DNA from 2 places in the Streptomyces sp. NPDC002701 genome. Region 1 is predicted to be linked to the other one. Evidence: predicted binding sites of a transcription regulator. Region 1 holds the regulator's gene; the other holds the start of a gene.
What was found. The regulator HspR, encoded in region 1, represses chaperone genes until heat shock. The targets are predictions, from matches to a motif close to TTGAGNNNNNNNNNCTCAA.
Positions count from the first base shown of each region.

Region 2: the regulator HspR is predicted to act here: its motif matches at 3,174-3,192, upstream of lon (endopeptidase La).

Region 1 is NZ_JBIAQL010000005.1:438,602-446,959, forward strand. Features, by position in the region: gene dnaK (molecular chaperone DnaK) at 1-494, shown strand, start outside; gene grpE (nucleotide exchange factor GrpE) at 491-1,177, shown strand; gene dnaJ (molecular chaperone DnaJ) at 1,265-2,461, shown strand; gene ACFYXC_RS17705 (heat shock protein transcriptional repressor HspR) at 2,469-2,942, shown strand; gene ACFYXC_RS17710 (hypothetical protein) at 3,097-3,351, opposite strand; gene ACFYXC_RS17715 (helix-turn-helix domain-containing protein) at 3,701-4,165, shown strand; gene ACFYXC_RS17720 (hypothetical protein) at 4,189-4,485, shown strand; gene ACFYXC_RS17725 (dihydrofolate reductase family protein) at 4,554-5,147, opposite strand; gene ACFYXC_RS17730 (substrate-binding domain-containing protein) at 5,507-6,562, shown strand; gene ACFYXC_RS17735 (LuxR C-terminal-related transcriptional regulator) at 7,093-8,127, shown strand; gene ACFYXC_RS17740 (LuxR C-terminal-related transcriptional regulator) at 8,090-8,358, opposite strand, start outside.
Region 2 is NZ_JBIAQL010000003.1:129,401-137,758, forward strand. Features, by position in the region: gene ACFYXC_RS08990 (lysozyme) at 1-644, shown strand, start outside; gene lon (endopeptidase La) at 725-3,151, opposite strand; gene ACFYXC_RS09000 (GNAT family N-acetyltransferase) at 3,376-4,059, shown strand; gene ACFYXC_RS09005 (hypothetical protein) at 4,155-5,048, shown strand; gene ACFYXC_RS09010 (spermidine synthase) at 5,199-5,942, shown strand; gene ACFYXC_RS09015 (response regulator transcription factor) at 6,055-6,792, shown strand; gene ACFYXC_RS09020 (ATP-binding protein) at 7,131-8,246, shown strand.

The DNA of each region.
Region 1 (8,358 bases):
CCGCGAAGGACCTCGGCACGGGCAAGGAGCAGAAGATGACCGTCACCGGCGGCTCCTCGCTGCCGAAGGACGAGGTCGACCGCATGCGCCAGGAGGCCGAGCAGTACGCGGACGAGGACCACCGCCGCCGCGAGGCCGCCGAGGCCCGCAACCAGGGCGAGCAGCTCGTCTACCAGACGGAGAAGTTCCTCAAGGACAACGAGGACAAGGTCCCCGGCGACGTCAAGACCGAGGTCGAGGCGGGCGTCGAGGAGCTCAAGGCCGCGCTGAAGGGCGAGGACACCGCCGAGATCCGTACGGCCACCGAGAAGGTCGCCGCCGTCTCCCAGAAGCTGGGCCAGGCGATGTACGCCGACGCCGCGGCCGCTCAGGGTGCCGCCGGCGCCGAGGCCCCGGGAGCCGGTCCGGACGCCGGTGCCAAGGCCGCGGACGACGACGTCGTCGACGCCGAGATCGTCGACGAGGACCGTGACCGCAAGGACGGTGCCGCGTGACGGAGGAGACCCCGGGCTTCGACGAGCAGCCCGACGTCCCCTCCGGCGCCACCCCTGAAGACGCCGAGCCGAAGCCTGCCCCCTCCTCCTCGGAGGACGGGGCGGCCCAGGCCGGGGACGCGGCAGCAGCAGCTCAGACAGCAGCCCAGACGGCAGGTCTGACGGCTCAGCTGGACCAGGTGCGCACGGCGCTCAACGAGCGCACGGCGGACGTCCAGCGGCTCCAGGCCGAGTACCAGAACTACCGCCGCCGGGTCGAGCGCGACCGGGTCGCCGTCAAGGAGCTCGCCGTGGCGAACCTCCTGACCGAGCTCCTGCCCGTGCTCGACGACATCGGCCGCGCGCGGGAGCACGGCGAACTGGTCGGCGGCTTCAAGTCGGTGGCCGAGTCGCTGGAGACCGTCGCGGCGAAGATGGGCCTGCAGCAGTTCGGCAAGGAGGGCGAGCCCTTCGACCCGATGATCCACGAGGCCCTGATGCACTCGTACGCGCCGGACGTCACGGAGACGACGTGCGTGGCGATTCTCCAGCCGGGGTACCGGTTCGGCGAGCGCACCATCCGCCCCGCGCGGGTGGCGGTGGCCGAGCCGCAGCCGGGCGCCCAGCCGGCCAAGGCCGACGAGGCGGAGACGGCGAACGCGCCGGCCGACGACAAGGAGAGCGGTGGCCCGGACGAGGGCTGACGTGACACAGGCCGTACGCGCGTCCGCACGCACGGAGCACGCTGAACGCGTACGTGAGAGTGACGTACGGAAGGAGGGGCGTCGAGGATGAGCACCAAGGACTTCATCGAGAAGGACTACTACAAGGTCCTCGGCGTCCCCAAGGACGCCACCGAGGCCGAGATCAAGAAGGCGTACCGGAAGCTCGCCCGCGAGTTCCACCCGGACGCCAACAAGGGGAACGCGAAGGCCGAGGAGCGCTTCAAGGAGATCTCCGAGGCGAACGACATCCTCGGGGACCCCAAGAAGCGCAAGGAGTACGACGAGGCCCGCACCCTCTTCGGCAACGGCGGCTTCCGGCCCGGTCCGGGCGCCTCGGGCGGCTCCTTCAACTTCGACCTGGGCGACCTCTTCGGAGGCGGCGCGCAGGGCGGAGCGGGAGGGGCCGGCGGTGCCGGGGGCTTCGGCGGCGGCATAGGCGACGTCTTCGGAGGGCTCTTCAACCGCGGCGGTGCGGCGGGCCCCGGCGCCCGGACGCAGCCGCGGCGCGGGCAGGACATCGACACCGAGGTCACGCTCAGTTTCACGGAGGCGGTGGACGGCGCGACCGTTCCGCTCCGGATGACCTCGCAGTCGCCGTGCAAGGCGTGTTCGGGTACCGGCGACAAGAACGGCACACCGCGCGTGTGCCCGACCTGCGTCGGCACCGGCCAGGTCGCGCGCGGTTCGGGCGGCGGCTTCTCGCTGACCGACCCGTGCCCGGACTGCAAGGGCCGCGGCCTGATCGCGGAGCACGCGTGCGCGGTGTGCAGCGGCTCGGGGCGCGCCAAGTCGTCCCGGACCATGCAGGTCCGTATCCCCGCCGGGGTGTCGGACGGCCAGCGCATCCGCCTCCGGGGCAAGGGCGCGCCGGGCGAACGGGGCGGGCCCTCGGGCGACCTGTACGTCACGGTGCACGTGGACGCCCACCCGGTCTTCGGCCGCAAGGGCGACAATCTCACCGTCACCGTGCCCGTCACCTTCACGGAGGCGGCGCTCGGCGGCGAGGTCCGCGTGCCCACGCTCGGGGGACCCCCGGTCACCCTGAAACTGCCGCCGGGCACGCCGAACGGCCGTACGATGCGCGCCCGGGGCAAGGGCGCGGTCCGCAAGGACGGCACCCGCGGGGACCTGTTGGTCACCGTCGAGGTGAGTGTCCCGGCGGACCTGACGGGGAAGGCTCGTGACGCGCTGGAGGCGTATCGCGAGGCGACCGCGGAGGAGGATCCGCGGGCGGAGCTGTTCCAGGCCGCGAAGGGAGCATGAGAATTCCATGGACGCAACCGGACGCCGTCGGCAGAACTCATTCACCGGCAGGGCCTACGAGCTGACGGAAGAAACACCGGTCTACGTCATCTCGGTCGCGGCCCAGCTCTCCGGTCTGCACCCGCAGACACTGCGTCAGTACGACCGCCTCGGCCTGGTCTCCCCGGACCGCACGGCCGGGCGGGGCCGGCGCTACTCGGCCCGCGACATCGAACTGCTGCGCACGGTCCAGCAGTTGTCGCAGGACGAGGGCATCAACCTCGCCGGCATCAAGCGCATCATCGAGCTGGAGAACCAGGTGGCCGCGCTCCAGTCCCGGGTGGCGGAGCTGCAGTCGGCCCTGGACGGCGCGGCGGCCACCATGCAGCAGCGCGAGGCGGCGGTCCACGCCTCCTACCGCCGGGACCTGGTCCCGTACCAGGAGGTCCAGCAGACGAGCGCCCTGGTGGTCTGGCGCCCGAAGCGCCCACCGACGGACTGAGCGGGCGCACGGTCACGAACGAAGGCCCGGGGTTCGGCTGCGGCGAGCCGAACCCCGGGCCTTTCGCGTACCCGCCCGCGGAAGCCCGCACCAGGCCGTCGTGGCCTCCGCACCAGGCCGTCGTGGACTTCGGAGCCGGTCGGTCCGGACCGGACTATCTGCCCAGCGTCTGCCAGACCGTGAGCGCCAGTGCCAGACACGACGTGGCCGCGGCGAGCGAAGGCAGCGGCCAACGCGTGCGCTCCAGCGCCTCGATACGTGTCTCGTGCTCGTCGAGCGTCTTGTCGGTCTGGTCGGCGCGCTGGAGGAGGAGCGCGAGATCGCCCCGCGTGGTGGCGAAGCCGACGTCGACCGAGCGACGCAGGCGCTCCAGTTCCAGGACGACCTCATCGGTCTCGGTCGCCGTCACCGGGCACCTCCCGGGAACGCCGATCCGCGTACGTCGACCGAATGACGGGTCATAAGGACACCTTCTTCTCTTTCCTGTCCTGCATGCCGCCGCATGCCGGGAGAGCCTGCGGCCTCTCCCCGTGTGTGGGAACATGTGTTCGATGATTGCGAACGAGCGGACAGGGTTGCATGTTGCGAGCGCGTACGCAAGTGGTTACGCTCCGTGGAGGCCGCGTATGGTGACGCCCCCTCAAGCCTCGCTGAACTGCGGGAAGTTGCCGAATCTCCACAGTTACGCGCGAGCGCGCACACATCTTGATGCGGGTGCGATCGATACGCTGTCCCGGCGACGAGGGGAGAGCGGACACATGGCTTCGAGCTCACGGGCCGGGGCCCGTACAGGCACAGGTGCGGGTCAGACCTACCGGGCCGCGGGACTCGATGAGTTCGCCGGCTGGATCGAGGACCTGCTGCGCGCCCGGGGCTACGACATCGACAGCCCACGCGGCGGCGGCCGTTCGAAGCTCGCCGACGACGCGGGCGTGCACCGGGCCGCCGTGAGCCGGCTGCTCCAGCGGCAGTCCATGCCCGACCTGGAGACGATGCGGCGCGTCGCGGCCGTGCTGGGCGTGCCCCTGCGGGAGATGCTCATCCGCTCGGGCCGGCTGACCGAGGACGACCTGCCGCTCGGCGGCGGTGCCCGCCCCGCCGCCGACGGCGAGGAACACCTGCGGCTCAGCCCGGAGGAAGCGGCCCGCCGGATGGGTGTCCCGCCCGACCTGCGGGACCTGTTCGCCAGGGTGGCACGGCAGTTCCTGCCGGAGGGCGGGTGACGGCGAGGTGACCGGAGCACGGCATGGATGACGTGGGAGGCGACCGTGGCGCCGAGGCGCGGCGCGTCGCCGGACTCGTGGGCGACCTGCTCGGCGTACTGGCCGACAAGGTCCGTTCGGCCGGCCCCGACGGTGTCCGGGTGCTCACCGAGGAGGAGTTGCAGCGGCACCAGCTGAGCTGGTTCCGGGCGGGCTGGGCGGAGCATGCCCGTGCGTCAGGCCAGGAGCGTCCGGTGGGCCCGGACCGGCCGCCGGCCCGTCTCCTCCCGTTCCCCGAGCGCCCCAGGGGCCACGAACACCCCCCGGACGACGGGGGCTGAGGGACCACCCGGCCGGCCCGGCCATCGGTCCCCGTCTCGGTCCCCGTCTCGGTCCCCGCGCCGGTCCCTCAGCCGGTGCGCGGGTCGACCCTGGCGTCCGCCCCCACGCGGACGTAGTGCAGCAGCACCACCCCGTTGCCGAACACGCGGGACTCGACCAGGCGCAGAGCGGCGAGCGCGTCCGTGTCCCGGAACAGGGGCCGGCCGCGCCCGATGAGCACCGGGTGGACGTAGATCGTGTACTCGTCGATCAGATCGTGGCGCCGGAACTCCGCCGCGAGCTCGGCCCCGCCGACCGCCAGGTCGCCGCCGGGCTGCTCCTTGAGCGCCCTGATCACATCGGGAGCCACCTCCCGTACGACGGTGGCGTTCCACTCGGCCCTTTCGAGCGTCCGCGAGTAGACGACCTTCGGCATGTCCCGCCAGATGGCGGCGAACTCGCGGACCACCGCGGGGGCCTCGGGATCCTGGTCGGCGGTCGGCCAGTACGCCGCCATCAGTTCGTGGGAGACGCGGCCGGTCAGGAAGCCGCCCAGCGCGCCGATGCGCTCGTTCAGGTGCTGGTGCAGTTCCTCGTCGACCAGGTGCCAGTCGATCTCGCGGTTCGGGCCCTCGAAGAACCCGTCGAGGGAGACGGACATGCTCAGGATGATCTTGCGCATCGCGGACCTCGCCGAGGAGTGAGCGGAACGGACCGGTTCGTGGGCCGCGTCAGACGGTAGCCCAGCCCGGTCGGTCCCCGTCCCGGCGCGCTCCGGGCCGTTCTGTCACCTTTCGGCCGGCCTCGGGCGCTTGTGGCCCACGGAGACGTCGTGGACTCCTACTCGGCGTATCCGCCCGACTTCGCCCCGGTCTCTTCACACGCTTCTGTTGCGATGTCGTTAGCAGTTACTTCTTGACGCCCCGGGAACCCCCGCGTTGGCTTTTTGTCACCTGGGCCCGCACTGTCGCCCTCGTCCGGAAGGCACCCGAAGTGAACCGCGCCATACGCCGTACCGCTCTTGCCATCGCCACCTCCTCCATGACCCTGACCCTTGCCGCGTGCGGCAGCGGTGACGACGGTGCAGAGGCGAGCCCCACCAAGGGCGACGACATCACGGTGGGCCTGCTGCTGCCGGAGAAGTCGAACTCCCGGTACGAGAAGTTCGACTACCCCATCATCAAGAAGAAGGTCGGCGAACTGACGAACGGCAAGGGTGAGGTCGTCTACGCCAACGCCGAACAGGACGCCGCCGTGCAGGACCGGCAGCTCGCGAAGATGGTGGACGACGGGGTCGACGTGCTGCTGCTGGACGCGGTCGACTCGCACGCCATCGCCGACGGCGTGAAGAAGGCGAAGGCCGCGGACATCCCCGTCATCGCGTACGACCGGCTGGCCGAGGGGCCGATCGACGCGTACATCTCGTTCGACAACGAGGCGGTCGGGCAGGTGCAGGGCCGGGCACTCGCCGACCAGCTCAACGGCGGCAAGTCCCAGAAGATCGTCATGATGAACGGCGCGGTGACGGACCCGAACGCGGCGCAGTTCAAGGCGGGTGCCCTCGGTGAGCTGGAGGGCAAGGTGACCGTCGCCAAGTCGTACGACACCAAGGACTGGAAGCCGGCGAACGCCCGCGCCAACATGATGGCGGCCATCTCCTCCATCGGCGCCGACAACATCGCGGGGGTGTACTCCGCCAACGACGGCATGGCGGGCGGTGTCATCGACGCGCTCAAGGCCGCGGGTGTCAGCAAGCTGCCGCCGGTCACCGGCCAGGACGCGGAACTGGACGCGGTGCAGCGCATCCTCGCGGGCGACCAGTTCATGAGCGTCTACAAGCCGTACCCCGAGGAGGCCGAGACCGCCGCCGAGATGGCCGTGGCCCGCGTCCGCGGCTTCGGCATCGAGTTCGACTCGCTCACCCCCGACAAGATCTCCAGCCCCACCCACAAGGACATCCGGGCGAACCTCGTCCAGGTCTCCCCCCTGACCCGCAGCACCATCGAGTCGACGGTCGTCCAGGACGGCATCTACTCGGCCGAGGAGATCTGCACGGCCAAGTACCGCGCCGCGTGCGAGGAACTGGGCATCAAGTAGCCCACGCTCCCGCTTCCACGCCCACGCTCCCGCTTCCACGCCCACGCTCCCGCCTCCGCCCCGCGTTCGCGCCCTCGCCACGCCTCCACGTCCCCCTCTCCCCGCGTCCCGCCGCCCCGCGGGCCCGCTCCCGCGCCCCGGGCCGAAGTTCGGCCGGTTCCGTCGGTTGGGGCGCCGCCGGCGCGGGCCCGCGGACGGTTCCGCGCCCACTGGGACGTCCGGGCCTCCCGTCCCGCGCGCCCGGCACCGCGCACGCGTCCCACCGGTCCCTGGGGACCTGACGTCGGACGCGGCACGCGGGGCGACGCCCGGACACCGGTTTCCGGCAGCTCACGCGGGCTGAGCGCACTCGGCGACGGACGCGCGCCCCCACCGGCTTCAGCTTGCTGCAACGAGTCATACGGAGGTGCGCTCAAAGGCGGATCAAGTGGTGCGATAGGGGGCATGGAAACGGGGAAGCCGTGTTGCGGAGCGGGGGGACGCCGCGCATAGTTGCGCTGCGGAAGAGGCTGGAACCGGGGGTTGGGGAGATGGCCGGGCACAGGACGGAAGCGCATCCACACGGTGCTGACCGCCTGTGCGATGCCGGGGACCGGGTCTACTCCCGGGCGGTACGACGCGGCCGGGTGTCCCGCCAGGACGCCGAATCGGTGCCCTGCCTGGTCGAGTTGGCGTTGCTGCACCCCGACCCCGACGACATGGGCTGGCTGGTGCCGACCTCGCCGCAGGAGGTCATGACGCGTCTGCTGCGGGACATGCACGAGCGCGTCAGCGCGACCCAGTCCCGTATGGGCGAGGCGGTGTCCGCCTTCGAGTGGTACGCGACCCTCGCGGGCAACGCGCGCTCGCCCTCGGAGGGAGCGGCGATCCGGGTGCTCGACGGACTGCCCCGGATCCGTGCCGCGATGGACGAGGCGACCGAGGCGTGCACCTCCGAGGTGCTGGCCGTCCAGCCGGGCGGCATCCGCCGCGAGGACGAACTCACCGAGGGACTGCACCGGGCGCTCGCGCTGTGCCGTCGCGGCGTGCGCATGCGCGACCTGTACACGCACGTGGCCCGGCACGGGCAGGGGCTGCGCAACTACATGGAGCTGATGGGCGACTCGGCCGAGGCCCGGACCCTCGACGAGGTCACCGAGCGGCTCATCGTGTTCGACCGCACGGTCGCGTTCATCCCGGCGAGCACCGACCGGACGATCGCGCTGGAGCTGCGGCATCCGGCGCTGGTGGACTACCTGGTCACCGTGTTCGAACGGTTCTGGCGCCTCGCGATCCCCCTCACCGCGCCCCTGCCGGACACGGGCATCGAGGGCATCACCCACCGCGAACGCTCCATCGCGGCGCTGCTCGCCGAGGGTCACCAGGACGCGGTGGTCGCGGAGCGCCTGGGCATCAGCGTCCGTACGTGCCGGGCGCACATCGCCCGCCTGTCGGAGACGCTGGGTGCCGCGAGCCGTACGCAGCTGGGAGTGCGGATCGCGCAGGCCGGCCTGGACGGTCCGCCGCGTTCCCCGCAGCTCCAGGCGCTCAGCGCTCCTGGTCCAGAATCCCCGACCGACCGATGAGGTAGCCGAGCTGCGCCCGGCTCTCGCTGCCGAGGGTCGAGGCGAGTTTGGCGATGTGGACGCGGGCGGTGCGGACGTTCAGACCGAGGCGTTCGGCTATGGCCGCGTCGGTGTGGCCCTCGACGAGGAGGGCGGCGACGGCACGCTGACGCGGGGTGACGCCGTTGAGGGACGGGCGCTGGACGGTGTCCGGGTACATGGGCGTGGCCAGCCGCCAGAGGCGGTCGAAGG
Region 2 (8,358 bases), on a different contig from region 1:
CGACCCCCGGTGACGCCGCGCAGACGGAGGGCGTGGACGTCAGCAGCCACCAGGGCAACGTCGCCTGGTCGACCCTGTGGAGCAGCGGGGTCAGATGGGCCTACGTGAAGGCCACCGAGGGGACGTACTACACGAACCCCTATTTCGCGCAGCAGTACAACGGCTCGTACAACGTCGGCATGGTCCGCGGCGCGTACCACTTCGCGACCCCCGACACGACGGGCGGTGCCGCGCAGGCCAACTACTTCGTGGACCACGGCGGCGGCTGGTCGCGGGACGGCAGGACGCTGCCGGGCGCGCTCGACATCGAGTGGAACCCGTACGGGGCGGCCTGCTACGGCAAGACGCAGAGCGCGATGGTCACCTGGATCCGGGACTTCCTGAACCAGTACAGGGCCCGTACCGGCCGGGACGCCGTCATCTACACGGCCACCAGCTGGTGGACCCAGTGCACCGGCGACTACGCCGGTTTCGCCGCCGCCAACCCCCTGTGGATCGCCCGCTACGCCTCGGCGGTGGGCACTCTGCCGGCGGGCTGGAGCTACTACACGATGTGGCAGTACACCTCCTCCGGCCCGACGGTCGGCGACCACAACAGGTTCAACGGCGCCCTCGACCGCGTGGTGGCCCTGGCCAACGGCTGATCTGCACGCTCCGCAGGTACGCCGAAGGCCCGGGCCCCTCACGAAGAGGACCCCGGGCCTTCCCTGACCGGTGGCGTCCGTCACGCCGCCACCGGAACCTCCGTCACCGCGCCGCTGGTCGCCGGTGCGAGCGCCAGTTCCAGGACCTGGCGGACGTCGGTCACCGCGTGGACGTCGAGCTTCTCCAGGACCTCGGCCGGGACGTCGTCCAGGTCGGCCTCGTTGCGCTTCGGGATGATCACCGTGGTGACTCCCGCCCGGTGCGCGGCGAGCAGCTTCTGCTTGACGCCGCCGATCGGGAGCACCCGGCCGGTGAGCGACACCTCGCCCGTCATGGCCACATCCGTACGGACCAGGCGGCCGGACAGCAGCGAGGCCAGTGCCGTCGTCATCGTGACACCCGCGCTCGGGCCGTCCTTCGGGACCGCGCCCGCCGGGAAGTGGATGTGCACGCCCCGGTCCTTCAGGTCGGCGACCGGCAGTTCCAGTTCGGCGCCGTGCGAGCGGAGGAAGGACAGCGCGATCTGCGCGGACTCCTTCATCACGTCGCCGAGCTGACCGGTCAGGGTCAGCCCCGCCGCGCCCGTCTCCGGGTCGGCCAGCGACGCCTCGACGAAGAGGACGTCACCGCCGGCGCCGGTGACGGCGAGGCCGGTCGCCACCCCGGGCACCGCCGTGCGGCGCTCGGCCGGGTCCTGGGCGGACTCGGGCACGTGGTGCGGCCTGCCGATCAGCGCGCGCAGATCGTCGGCGCCGACCGTGAACGGCAGCTCGCGGTCGCCCAGTTCGTGCTGCGCCGCGATCTTGCGGAGCAGCCGTGCGACGGACCGCTCCAGGTTGCGCACGCCCGCCTCACGGGTGTACTCGCCGGCCAGCTTCCGCAGCGCGCTCTCGTCGAGGGTGACCTCGGCCTTCTCCAGACCGGCCCGCTCCAGCTGGCGCGGGAGCAGGTGGTCGCGCGCGATGACGACCTTCTCGTCCTCGGTGTACCCGTCGAGCCGCACCAGTTCCATGCGGTCGAGCAGCGCCTCCGGGATGGCCTCCAGCACGTTGGCGGTGGCCAGGAAGACGACGTCGCTCAGGTCTAGCTCGACCTCCAGGTAGTGGTCCCGGAAGGTGTGGTTCTGGGCCGGGTCGAGGACTTCGAGGAGGGCCGCCGCCGGGTCGCCCCGGAAGTCGGAGCCGACCTTGTCGATCTCGTCGAGCAGGACCACCGGGTTCATGGACCCGGCCTCCTTGATCGCCCGTACGATCCGGCCGGGCAGCGCGCCGACGTACGTACGCCGGTGGCCGCGGATCTCCGCCTCGTCCCGTACGCCGCCGAGGGCGACGCGGACGAACTTGCGGCCCATGGCGTGCGCGACGGACTCGCCGAGCGAGGTCTTGCCGACGCCGGGCGGCCCGACGAGCGCGAGCACGGCGCCGCCGCGCCGGCCGCCCACGACCCCGAGACCGCGGTCGTTACGGCGCTTGCGGACCGCCAGGTACTCGGTGATCCGCTCCTTCACGTCCTCCAGACCGGCGTGTTCGGCGTCCAGGACCGACTTGGCGCCCTGGATGTCGTACGCGTCCTGGGTGCGCTCGTTCCACGGCAGTTCGAGCACGGTGTCGAGCCACGTGCGGATCCACGAGCCCTCGGGCGACTGGTCGCTGGAGCGCTCCAGCTTCTCGACCTCCTTGAGGGCGGCCTCGCGGACCTTCTCGGGGAGGTCGGCGGCCTCGACGCGGGCCCGGTAGTCGTCCGACTCCTCACCCTCCGCCTCGCCGTTCAGCTCGCGCAGCTCCTTGCGCACGGCCTCCAGCTGGCGCCGCAGCAGGAACTCGCGCTGCTGCTTGTCCACGCCTTCCTGCACGTCCTTGGCGATGGACTCGGCGACGTCCTGCTCGGCGAGGTGCTCGCGCAGCTGCTCGGTGGCGAGCTTCAGCCGGGCCACCGGGTCGGTGGTCTCCAGGAGCTCGACCTTCTGGGCGGTCGTCAGGAACGGCGAGTAGCCGGAGTTGTCGGCGAGCGTGGCCACGTCGTCGATCTGCTGGACGCGGTCCACGACCTGCCAGGCGGCGCGCTTCTTCAGCCAGTTGGTGGCCAGCGCCTTGTACTCCTTGACCAGCTCGGTCACGGCGCCGGGCAGCGGGTCCGGCACGGTCTCCTCGACCTGGACCCCCTCCACCCACAGAGCCGCGCCCGGTCCGGTCGTACCGGCACCGACACGCACCCGGCCCCGGCCGCGGATGAGAGCGCCCGGGTCACCGTCGGCGAGGCGTCCCACCTGCTCGACCGTGCCGAGCACACCCGTGTTCGCGTACGTGCCGTCGATCCGAGGAACAAGGAGCACCCTCGGCTTGCTGGACCCACTGGCGCCGCCGGCCCGCGCGGCGGCCTGGGCGGCCTCCACCGCGGCCCGTACATCGGCGTCGTTCAGGTCGAGGGGCACCACCATGCCGGGCAGCACGACCTCGTCGTCGAGCGGCAGCACGGGCAGAGTGAGCGGTTCGGACGTCAAAGCCATGATCTCCCCTTCGGCATTCAAGTTGAGCTATGCCGACTCAATGCACGTGAGCCCTCGAATGTTCCCCCACTGCTGTTCGCTGTGAGCGATCACTTCTGTCGGGCCCGGTCACGCTCGGCGTATCGTCTCGACGAGTAATAGCCATTCGGCCTTTTGGGCTATTACTCAGCTCCATCGACACCGGTGGCACGTCCGGTGACATCCGGGGGAAGGCGGGGGCGGTCGTGGGGAACGAGGTCGTGCGGTCCTGGGTGGACGGGTGGGTCGTCTCGCGCGGGGCGGCACCCCCGGTGGTCGAGCCCTGGGGGTACACGGTGGACGTGGGTCTGGCCCAGCACGTCACCCGGCACGTGCTGGGCGCGACGGAGGACCGGGTCGAGGAGGCCACCGTCCGGAAGGTGGCGGAGTCGGTGACCGGGGCCGGGGTGTGGCTCAAGGTCTTCGCGGAGCCCGCCCGCGTCGCTCCCTGGCTGGGAGAGGGCTGGTGGGTCGACCCCGAGCCCGGGTACCTGATGTCGACGCCCTTCACCGCGGAGCCCGCGCCGCCCGCGCCACCCGTGCCGGACGGCTACCGGCTGCGCACCTGGTCCCGCGGCGGGGTCACCCGCGTCCTGCTCGCCGCCCCGGACGGTTCCTGCGCCGCACGCGGGCAGATCGCCCCGACCGGGGCCACGGCGGTCGCCGACCAGATCGAGACGGCACCGGCACACCGGCGCAGGGGTCTGGGCCGCTTCGTCATGCGCGCCCTCGCGCACGCGGCGGTCGCCCGGGGCGCCGGGACGGGCGTCCTCGCGGCCACGCCGGAGGGACGGGGCCTGTACGAGTCACTGGGGTGGAGCGTGGTGGCGAGGCTGACGAGCGCGCGGTGCACAGGCCGTGGACACGGGGAGTTCCCGGCCGGGCGCTGAACGTCCCAGCAAGCCCCCGCGTCTGAGGTACGCCGTCGGAAGACAGCTTCCGACGGCGTCGTCGGACCCTTCCCTTCGTCTGCCCCGGGGGCATCATGCGGACCACCGAACTGTCACGGCTCCTCCTCGCGCTGGGCCTGTTCACCGGCGCCGCGGCGTGCGGCGACGAGAGCGCCGGGACCGGCCCGGCACACGATCCGGAGCGGACCGGGGTACGCGCCCGCCAGGTCTCCGACGCCTGGGAGGGCTCGAAGGCCGCACAGACCTGGCGCGAGGGGTACTTCCCGCTGGACGACGCGGTCCAGCTGCCCGAGGGAGCCTTCCGCAACGAGGCCGACAAGCACGCGTACGAGACCCAGAACTTCGAACTGCGCGCGCCGCTCTCCGCGGATCCGCCGGCGAAGGGGAAGGTCCGCTGGCGCGGCGGCGGCTCGCTCACCGTTCCCGTCTCCTCCGCGCGGGCCGCCTACGAGAAGCTCGCCCGGGGCCTCAACCCCGGCCCCTCCCTCGTCGTGACCGGGGCGCGGCTCGGCACGATGACCCTCTCCACCAGCCGTGGCCCCGCCACCGTGCCCGCCTGGCACTTCACCGTCGCGGGGTACGACACACCGCTCCGGCGCGTCGCGGCCGGACCCTCGAAACTGCCGCCGCCGCCGATCAAGCCCGTCGCGCGGACGTCGGACGCCCTGCATCCGCTCGCCGGGCTCACCTCCGTGTCGGCCGACGGCCGGACCGTCGTCCTGCGGGCCCACCACGGTTCCTGTGACGAGGGGCCGGCGGTGGACGTGCTGGAGACCGGGGACAACGTGGTGTTCTCCGCCTGGATCCGCGGCCGCTCCGACGGCCCGTGCACGGACGACCTGCGGTCCAGGGAGGTGACGGTGGAACTGGACCGCCCGGCCGGCGACCGCCTGCTCCTCGACGCGTTCACGGGCAGGCCCGTGCCCTACGACTCCCCTACGGGTTCCCCGGCGCCGTCCTGGGACTGATCCGCCCGAGTCCGTGTCCCGCCCGGCGCGGAGCGGGACGTGTTCCTGTCGGCGTGGTGCGGGACGCGTTCCCGCCGGCGTGCTGCGGGACGCGTTCCCGCCGGCCGAAAACGGCTGCCCCGGCCGGGTGGGCTTTGCCAGGATGAGGTCATGACCGCCTCGTACGACACCGCTCACGACATCCCGGAAGTCATCGACCGCCGCGAGGGGCCGTACGGCGAGGTCGTGCTGCGCCGCCACGGCGGACTGCTGCAGATCATCGCCAACGGCTGCTTCCTCATGGACACCTCCGACGGCCGCTCCGAGAGACGGCTCGTCGATGCCGCGCTGGACGCGCTCGTCGGGCCGGACGGGCCGGACGGGCCGGACGGGTTGGACGGGTTGGACTCGCCGGACGGACGCACCGCGCCGGAGGTCCTGATCGGCGGTCTCGGCGTCGGCTTCTCCCTCGCCCACGCCGCGGCCGACCCCCGCTGGGGCCGGATCACCGTCGTCGAGCGAGAACGGGCCGTCATCGACTGGCACCGGTCCGGGCCGCTCGCCGAGTTGTCCGCCGACGCGCTCGCGGACCCGCGCACCGAGATCGTCGAAGTGGATCTCGTCGCGCACGTCCATGAGACATCCGACACGTACGACGCGCTGTGCCTCGACATCGACAACGGCCCCGGGTGGACCGTCACAGAGGGCAACGAGAGCCTCTACTCGCGGGCCGGACTCGCCGCGTGCGCAAGGGTGTTGCGGCCCGGCGGAGTACTGGCCGTCTGGTCGGCCGCACCTGCGCCTGATTTCGCAAGAAGCTTGCAGAATGCCGGGTTCCAGCGGGTGCGTACCGAAGAGATCCCGGTTGCCCGAGGCGTTCCGGACGCGGTGCATCTCGCGGTAAGACCTGGATAGCCGAGCGACGGTCACTGCCCGTACCCTGCTGCTCTGACGCCGATCATTCAAGCGTCAAGCGCAGTCATGGAATCACCCCACTGATTCCGGAAAGCACACGTAGGGGCGGGCGATGGAGCAGACACACACCTCGCACAACGGCACGGCGGCCACGCCGGGCGCGCAGCGCCGGGTGCTGGTGGTCGAGGACGATCCGACGATCGTGGACGCCATCGCCGCCCGGCTGCGCGCCGAAGGGTTCCTCGTGCAAACAGCGGGTGACGGTCCGGCCGCCGTGGACACGGCCGAGGCATGGCAGCCCGACCTGCTGATCCTGGACATCATGCTGCCCGGTTTCGACGGCCTGGAGGTCTGCCGCCGGGTGCAGGCGGCCCGTCCGGTGCCGGTCATGATGCTCACCGCGCGCGACGACGAGACGGACATGCTGGTCGGGCTCGGCGTGGGCGCCGACGACTACATGACGAAGCCGTTCTCCATGCGGGAGCTGGCCGCGCGCGTGCACGTTCTGTTGCGACGGGTCGAGCGGGCCGCGCTGGCCGCGTCCACGCCGCGTTCCGGCATCCTGCGCCTCGGCGAGCTGGAGATCGACCACGCGCAGCGCCGGGTGCGGGTGCGCTCCGAGGACGTGCACCTCACGCCGACCGAGTTCGACCTGCTGGTCTGCCTGGCCAACACACCGCGCGCGGTGCTCTCCAGGGAGCAGCTGCTGGCCGAGGTGTGGGACTGGGCGGACGCGTCCGGCACCCGGACCGTGGACAGCCACATCAAGGCGCTGCGCCGGAAGATCGGCGCCGAGCGGATCCGTACGGTGCACGGCGTGGGCTACGCGCTGGAGACCCCGACACCCTAGAGTCGGGCACCCTGATCGAGGGGGCTGGTGTGATGAGGGGTCGCGGCGTACTGCGCAGGGGCGTCAAGGCGGTCACGGGGCCGGTCACCGGCGCGCGTTCCGGTCCGGCACGTTTCGGTCCGGCGGGTTCCGGCGTCACGGGTTCCCGTGCCGCGGGTTCCGGTGCGGGCGCGGCTTCGGACGCGGGCGGGGGCGCGCCTTCCGGCGCAGGTGAGGCGTCGGCCGCCGGCCCGGGCACCGCTTCCGGATCGGACGCGGGAGCGGCACCCGACGCCACTCCACCGCCCTCTCTCCCGCCGGCTCCGGCTTCGCCACCGGTGACCGGCACGACGGCCGACATGACGGCCGGTACGACGTCAGGCGTGACGGCGGCGGGATTCGGCGCCGGTTCGAGTTCCTGGGGTGATGTGCGCCCCTTCTCCATCAAGACGAAACTCGGCACGCTGGTCGTCGTCTCGGTCTTCATCACCACGGGCCTGCTGATGATCGCGGTGCGCACCGAGACGGAGCTGCGCTTCATCACGGTCTTCTCGATGATCGCGACGCTGCTGATCACCCAGTTCGTGGCGCACTCGATCACCGCCCCGCTGGACGAGATGAGCACGGTCGCGCGGGGCATCTCGCACGGCGACTACACGCGCCGCGTCAGGGGCGCCGACCGCCGCGACGAACTGGGCGACCTGGCCCAGACGATCAACCGCATGGCCGACGACCTGGAGGCCCAGGAGCGCCAGCGCAAGGAGCTCGTGGCGAACGTCTCGCACGAGCTGCGCACCCCCATCGCCGGCCTGCGCGCGGTCCTGGAGAACGTGGTGGACGGTGTCTCCGCCGCCGACCCCGAGACGATGCGCACGGCGCTGAAGCAGACCGAGCGGCTGGGGCGCCTGGTGGAGACGCTCCTCGACCTCTCCCGCCTGGACAACGGCGTCGTCCCGCTGCGCAAACGCCGCTTCGAGGTGTGGCCGTACCTGTCCGGCGTACTGAAGGAGGCCAACATGGTGGCGTCCGCGCGCGCGGGGATCGCCTCCGGTTCCGGCAGCCACACGCGCACCGACGTCCATCTGCACCTCGATGTGTCACCCCCCGAACTGACCGCGCACGTGGACCCGGAGCGGATCCACCAGGTCGTCGCCAACCTCATCGACAACGCGGTCAAGCACAGCCCGCCGCACGGCCGGGTCACGGTGAGGGCCCGGCGCGGCGACGGCCCCGAGTCCCTGAACCTGGAGGTCCTGGACGAGGGCCCCGGCATCCCGCGCTCGGAGTGGCACCGGGTCTTCGAGCGGTTCAACCGCGGCGGGGTCGTCGCGCCGCACGGTCCGGGCAGCGACGGCGGTACGGGTCTGGGGCTCGCGATCGCCCGCTGGGCGGTCGATCTGCACGGTGGCCGGATCGGCGTGGCCGAATCCGAACGCGGCTGCAGAATCCAGGTCACTCTTCCGGGAGTGCCCTAGCTGGACAGGTTGACGTAGGGTTCGAGGCAAGAGCCCAAGATCCACGTGATCGGGCAGCAGGACACGTGTCATCGTGCGTTCGTCGCACGGGAACTCGGCCTTCCGGGGCTGC